Regions from separate parts of the Pueribacillus sp. YX66 genome, predicted to be linked through region 1. Evidence: riboswitches for the same ligand, from Rfam matches in the RefSeq annotation. Region 1 holds a riboswitch; each other region holds the start of a gene.
What was found. Region 1 has a riboswitch for S-adenosylmethionine ahead of ABU914_RS03595 (methionine biosynthesis PLP-dependent protein). Riboswitches for the same ligand answer to the same signal wherever they lie in the genome.
Positions count from the first base shown of each region.

Region 2: it holds a riboswitch for S-adenosylmethionine, as region 1 does, so the genes downstream of both, metK (methionine adenosyltransferase) here and ABU914_RS03595 (methionine biosynthesis PLP-dependent protein) in region 1, are expected to answer to the same signal.
Region 3: it holds a riboswitch for S-adenosylmethionine, as region 1 does, so the genes downstream of both, ABU914_RS02180 (5-methyltetrahydropteroyltriglutamate--homocysteine S-methyltransferase) here and ABU914_RS03595 (methionine biosynthesis PLP-dependent protein) in region 1, are expected to answer to the same signal.

Region 1 covers NZ_JBEUEL010000005.1:45,534-47,806, forward strand. Annotated here, with positions in the region: gene ABU914_RS03590 (asparaginase) at 1-937, opposite strand, end outside; SAM riboswitch class I at 1,025-1,131, shown strand; gene ABU914_RS03595 (methionine biosynthesis PLP-dependent protein) at 1,209-2,273, shown strand, end outside.
Region 2 covers NZ_JBEUEL010000045.1:5,713-7,985, reverse strand. Annotated here, with positions in the region: gene pckA (phosphoenolpyruvate carboxykinase (ATP)) at 1-379, opposite strand, end outside; SAM riboswitch class I at 659-748, shown strand; gene metK (methionine adenosyltransferase) at 1,159-2,273, shown strand, end outside.
Region 3 covers NZ_JBEUEL010000003.1:27,957-30,229, forward strand. Annotated here, with positions in the region: gene ABU914_RS02175 (EAL and HDOD domain-containing protein) at 1-24, opposite strand, end outside; gene ABU914_RS02180 (5-methyltetrahydropteroyltriglutamate--homocysteine S-methyltransferase) at 343-1,428, opposite strand; SAM riboswitch class I at 1,513-1,619, opposite strand; gene htpX (zinc metalloprotease HtpX) at 2,042-2,273, opposite strand, start outside.

The sequences.
Region 1 (2,273 bases):
TGTTTGTTTTATGTAGTGCAAACAAAAGTTTTAATCGTGCTTTTTGTCCCGTTAATCCTTTTGAAAAAATTACACCTAAATCTTGAAGATGTTTTCCTCCACCGTCATAACTATATGATGGTTGAACAACACCGTCTAAACTTCTTGACACGATAACGACGGGGATGTTGTTTGCAATTAGTCGCTTAATCGTTGGAACAACAACTAGAGGGACATTTCCTTGTCCGAACGCTTCAATAACTAGTCCGTCTAGTTTCATCGCTTCAATCGCTTCCATTACAACATTGTCAATGCCACTATATAATTTTAATAAATATACTCTTTTATCAATTTGCTGAACAGGAAGATGTGCTTCTGATTTTTGATTATGAAAAAGAATAACTTTTTGCTTTGTAACAATACCAATCGGTCCAACTAAAGGACTTGCGAACGAAGCTACACTACTTGTATGTACTTTCGTTACGTATTTAGCAGCATGAATCTCATCATTTATAACGACAACAACTCCTAAATGTTTAGCTTTATTGCTAGTTGCAACACGTACGGCACTCAATACATTGTTCGGTCCATCAGCACCAAGTTCATCACTTGATTTCATCGCGCCCGTTAATACAATGGGCTGTTTACACGGGGATAACAATTCGAGCATGTAAGCTGTTTCTTCTAATGTATCTGTTCCATGTGTAATGACGATCCCATCAAACTTTTCTTGTGACATACGTTTCTGAATGTGGTTTGATAACTTTAAAACTGTTTCTGGTCCAATATGAGGAGATGGTAAATTTGAAAACTGATCAGTTGTAATTAAAGCTAGTGATTTTAAATTTGCTTGAAACGAAACTAAAGGATGTTTCTCACTTAGCTGAATTCCACCTTCTTGTTCATTTTCCGCCATTGCGATCGTTCCGCCAGTATGAATGAGTAAAATTTTTTTCATCTCGAGCATCTCCTTAAACACGTAAAAATTTAATCCCTTGCATTTCACTCTACTTTGTTATATATTAAAGTTAACTTAATAAACGTATTCTTATCAAGAGAGGTGGAGGGACTGGCCCTACGAAACCTCAGCAACCGCCAACTTTGGCAAGGTGCTAATTCCAGCAAGCTTCTTAGTGACTTGGAAGATAAGAAGGAGAAACCAAATATCGTACATGAATCTTCTTCTTAATTTGAAGAAGATTTTTTTATTTTATTAGGAGGTTATCCCAATGTCAAAAAATATAAATACACAACTCGCTCAATTAGGCAATCGGAGTGAAAATTTAACCGGAACAGTAAGCACCCCTATTTATTTATCGACAGCTTTCAGGCATGGTGGGCTAGGTCAATCGACGGGCTTTGATTATACGCGAACTGGTAATCCGACGCGCCTAATTCTTGAAGAAGGAATCGCCCAATTAGAAGAAGGTGATCGAGGGTTTGCATGTAGTTCTGGTATGGCGGCTATTCAAATCGTACTATCCTTATTTAAGCAAGGTGATCACATTCTCGTTTCTGATGATTTATACGGCGGAACGTTCCGGCTTTTTGAACAAGGATGGAAGAAGTGGGGGATAGATTTTACATATATCCATGGCGGCGTCGACGAATTTGCAAAAGAAATTCGAGCAAATACGGTAGCAGTATTTATTGAAACACCGACAAATCCACTTATGTTTGAATATAACATTTCGGAAATTGCTCAATTGACGGAGGATAAAGACTTACTCTTTATTGTTGATAATACATTTTATACACCTATTATTCAAAAGCCACTACGAAAAGGTGCTGATGTCGTCATTCATAGTGCAACGAAATATTTAGGCGGGCACAACGATGTGCTAGCTGGATTAATTGTAGCAAAAGGAGAGCAGCTTTGCTCTGACATTGCAAAATTTCATAACGCGATCGGTGCTACATTAAGCGCGTTTGATTCATGGTTACTTATCCGTGGGATGAAAACGTTAGGACTAAGAATGGAAAAGCATGAAGAGAACGCAAAAAAAATTGTTGCATTTTTAAGCGAACACCCTTTTGTCACCGACGTTATCTATCCTGGGCGAGGTGGAATGCTTTCTTTCCGTCTCAAAGATGAAACCATGGTGAATCCATTTCTTGCATCTTTATCACTTATTTCTTTTGCTGAAAGTCTTGGAGGTGTAGAAAGCTTTATAACGTATCCAGCTACACAAACACATAGTGAAATTCCTGAAGACATAAGAATTAAAATCGGTGTATGTAATCGTTTATTACGTTTTTCGGTTGGAATTGAGGATTTTAAAGATTTAAAGAGC
Region 2 (2,273 bases), on a different contig from region 1:
CGTTTATGACTGTGATTGGCATACGGTATGTTTTGTCAGCACCTGCAAATCCTCTGAAAAGAAACAGTTCGTCTTGCTGTTGCAAATGTTTTAGAACTTTTTCGTATAGGTTTTCAAACGTTTCTGGGCTAATTGGCTGGTTCACGCTACCCCAATCGACTTTATCCATGACGGAATGATCTTGTACGATAAATTTATCTTTTGGAGAACGTCCAGTATACTTTCCAGTGGTTACTTGAAGCGCTCCTGTTGATGTTAGTTTGCCTTCATTTCTTTCTAACGCTTTTTCAACGAGTTGAGGAGTTGATAAATCTTTATGCGTTTTTTCGCTTTTGATAAGCTCATCAAGAAGCGTTGAAGTAACGTGAGTGGTGTTCATCTTTACATAACCATCCTTTTTTAGAGTCTTATTTCAAACTAAATAGCATGTTTATGCTATTCATTCATATTGATTTGTGAATTAGTATAACATATATCATAAAATAGTCTATACTAAATATGTTAGTTTCGTGCTTTTTTATGAATGAAATTTGAACAATTCTTGAAAAGGCACAATTTATTATCCGTTATCCGTGCATTTGATTTCATTCTATCTTTTAGTATGTATGATAAAGATTTGACTTTCACGATTTTCTACGCTAGTATTAATCATCGGATACTCTTATCCAGAGATGGCGGAGGGACAGGCCCTGTGAAGCCCGGCAACCTGCACGGTTTTGTGAGAAGGTGCTAACCTGATAGATAAGAGGTGAAAGGCATAATAACGATTGACCTTTTCCTCATCGATAGGAAAGGTCTTTTTTATTTTAACCGGTGGACGTAGATTTAAATCAAGTAACATTAGGCAAAAGTAATAATGTCGTGGCTAACGTCAAAAGATTTATGAAAACTCTCCGAAAATTGAAGGCTTGACATTGAGCCTCCACGAGCATGACTGTTTACGAAAAGACGCAGCAATCCTTGTTGCGTAAGGCTTTATAGTCTATCATTCTCGTCACTCAATGTAAAGCCTCAGTATCTCCTCTCATAAAGGGGAGGAGAACACTTTTTGCCCTTAAGTTCATTAATACCAAGGGTTTTACAGTTTTTCATTAAAAAACTTTTGACAGTACGATGTCGTGAGTAAAGGTGAAAATATGAATTGGGGGTACCTTTTAAATGGGTAGTAAGCGTCGATTATTTACTTCTGAGTCAGTCACGGAAGGACATCCTGATAAAATTTGTGACCAAATTTCAGATGCTATTCTTGATGAGATTTTAAAGTATGATCAAGATGCAAGAGTTGCTTGTGAGGCTGTTGTGAATACAGGTCTTGTTTTAATCACAGGTGAAATTACAACATCTACATATGTAGATATTCCAAAAATTGTACGTAAAACGATTGAAGGAATTGGTTATACTCGAGCAAAATATGGATTTGATGCTCAAACGTGTGCGGTGCTAACGTCAATTGATGAACAATCGCCAGATATTGCTCACGGTGTTGATGTTGCATTAGAGGCTAGAGAAGGAACAATGACGGCAGAGCAAATTGAAGCGATTGGTGCTGGTGACCAAGGGATGATGTTCGGTTATGCATGCAATGAAACCGAAGAGTTAATGCCATTACCCATTTCACTTGCTCACCGCTTAGCAAGACGATTAAGCGAAGTTCGCAAGCAAGGGATTTTAAACTATTTAAGACCCGATGGGAAAACACAGGTCACAGTTGAGTATGATGAACAAAATATTCCAGTTCGTGTCGATTCGATCGTTGTGTCAACACAACATCATGAAGATGTAACATTGGAACAAATAAAAAAAGACATTGCTAAGTACGTCATTCATCACGTTGTACCAGAGCGGTTTATCGATTGTGAAACAAAACTATTCATTAATCCGACTGGCCGCTTCGTCATCGGAGGGCCACAAGGCGATTCTGGCTTGACCGGCAGAAAAATTATTGTCGATACGTACGGAGGCTATGCACGACACGGTGGAGGTGCGTTTTCTGGTAAAGATCCGACAAAAGTTGACCGTTCAGCGGCCTATGCCGCACGTTATGTCGCCAAAAACATTGTTGCTTCAGGATTAGCCGAGAGATGTGAAGTTCAACTCGCATATGCAATCGGCGTCGCAAGCCCAGTTTCAATTTCGATTGACACGTTTGGAACAGGTAAAATTGAGGAAGAAGAGCTTGTAGAAATTGTTCGTGATAATTTTGATTTAAGACCAGCAGGTATTATTGAAATGTTAAATTTACGTCAACCGATTTATAAACAGACGGCAGCCTA
Region 3 (2,273 bases), on a different contig from region 1:
TTGTGATATTTCAAAAATGCCAATGTTTAAAAAATTATAATAATAACATTAACCGTTGCTTTATCTTCATTCGTCACTGAGAATGCATTTGATTTACCGCTTCGATAAAGAAGCTCCATATGCTACGACATCTTCTATTTTGTTAAAAATGGGTTGGCGAGCGACGTATACTTCCATTCTGTTATCCTTTCAATCCTTTTTTTTCAAAACATTTCATAATTTCAATTCATTGTTTTATATATTCATCCATTAGTTGCATACCTAAAGTTTGTGTTTACAGAAAGATTAGCATAAAAAGTGAAGAAAAAGCAGGTGAGGAAATTCAACCTGCTTTTGTAAAAATTAGTTCCAAACTTCATTTGCAATGTCAACGATAAATTTGAGTTTGTTCCACTGTTCTTCTTCCGTTAAAATGTTGCCATGATGTGTCGAAGCAAAACCGCATTGAGGGCTTAAACATAGCTGTTCAAGCGGAACGTATTGGGATGCTTCTTTAATACGGGTCTTTATCGCTTCTTTGTTTTCAAGCTCGCCTCTTTTTGATGTAATGAGGCCTAGAACGACCTGTGCACCGCCGTCAGGAATATGCTTTAAAGGTCTGAAGTCACCCGAACGTTCATCATCGTATTCTAAGAAAAATCCATCGACTTGCTCTTTCGCAAACAATGTGTTGGCAATGAGACCATAGCTCGCTTCAAAAGCCCATGTAGAGCGATAGTTTCCGCGGCACAAGTGTGTTGTGACGTAAAGATCGTCTGGCTTTCCTTCTAAGACACCGTTCGTTACGCTAAGCGCTAAATCAATTAATTCTTGTCTTGAGTAGCCTTGTTCATAGAAGAAAAGATCAGGTGCACCGAGGCCTGCAATGTACACGTCATCAAGCTGCAAATAGCGGACACCTGCATTGTAAAAGGCGTGCAGTGCATCGCGGTACGTTTGAATAATATCATTTGCATAGTCTTCAACGTTCGTATAAATGTCTCGGTTGCGAATGCCGAGGTGGAATAATTGGTTTGGACTCGGGATCGTTTGTTTTGCAACTGCACGGCCTGCAACGATGTTATTAAATTCGATAAAGTTTTGAATGAAAGGGTGCTCCGAATTCCAAGAGATCTTTCCGATGTTTCGGATGTCGTAAGGTTCAGTTTCGACGTCTTTAAATTGGATACCTCTTTTAGGTACGTACCCTTCCATACCATTTAAATGTTCAAGGAAGTCGATATGCCAGAATGAACGTCTGAACTCTCCGTCTGTGACCGCTTCAAGTCCAATTTCAATCTGTTTATCAACGATGCGTGCAATTTCTTCTGTTTCGACGTTACGTAGCTCGTCCTTAGTGATTTGACCTTCTTTGACCGCTTTGCGTGCTTTGTGTAAGCGCTCAGGTCGGAGCAAACTCCCGACATGGTCTGCTTTAAATGGTGGCAATGTAAATTCCTTCTTTCTATAGATTTTGCAATCAAAAAACCCCTTCCTGAAAATGAAGAAGAGGTTTGAGCTTTCTTAATACTCTTCTTATCTCCAAGCGTGACGCTTCTGGAATTAGCACAGTACTGCACGACATGCAGTCTGTTGCTGAGGCTTCACAGGGCCAGTCCCTCCACCTCTCTTGATAAGAAACGGGGTATTTAATTGCTAGATTATACGTTACATGTTGATTTTCTAAAAGTCAATGGAAATGCCCAAACTCCAAAAATTGGTACCCAAATACTTTTCTGTTACTTGCAGTGGCTACCAACGATGGCTAAAAAATCAATACAAAGATGGCATGTCGTTATGAGAATGAATTGTCACGATTATAATTATTATTGTGCCTTGCTTTATTTTTCATTGTTGTATACCTGTCATTCTATTTTGGTGGAAGTGCTAAATTACTTCTATTCATTTGTGGTGAAAATCGATTTCTAAAATTAATGATTCATTAGGTCTATCAATTTATTTGTTTATAGGGTCATCGACATAGGCTATTTACTTAGAATGTTTAATATACGAGTCTTACAAAAAAATAGCTCCTTCACACTTTTGTATGATGGAGCTGATTTTACATATTTTCGAGTCGTTCGACTCGGCTTTCGATCGGTGGGTGGGTTGCGAACCAATTTGTTTTTTTCTTTGTCTTATTTCGAAAAGGGTTAGAAATGTACATAGCAGCAGATGCTTCTGTTGCTTTCTTTACATCAAGATCGCTATGACTTATTTTTATAAGTGCGTTTTTTAAACCAACTTTGTTTCTCGTTAGTTCCACTGCGGTTGCATCGGCCAAATATTCGCGG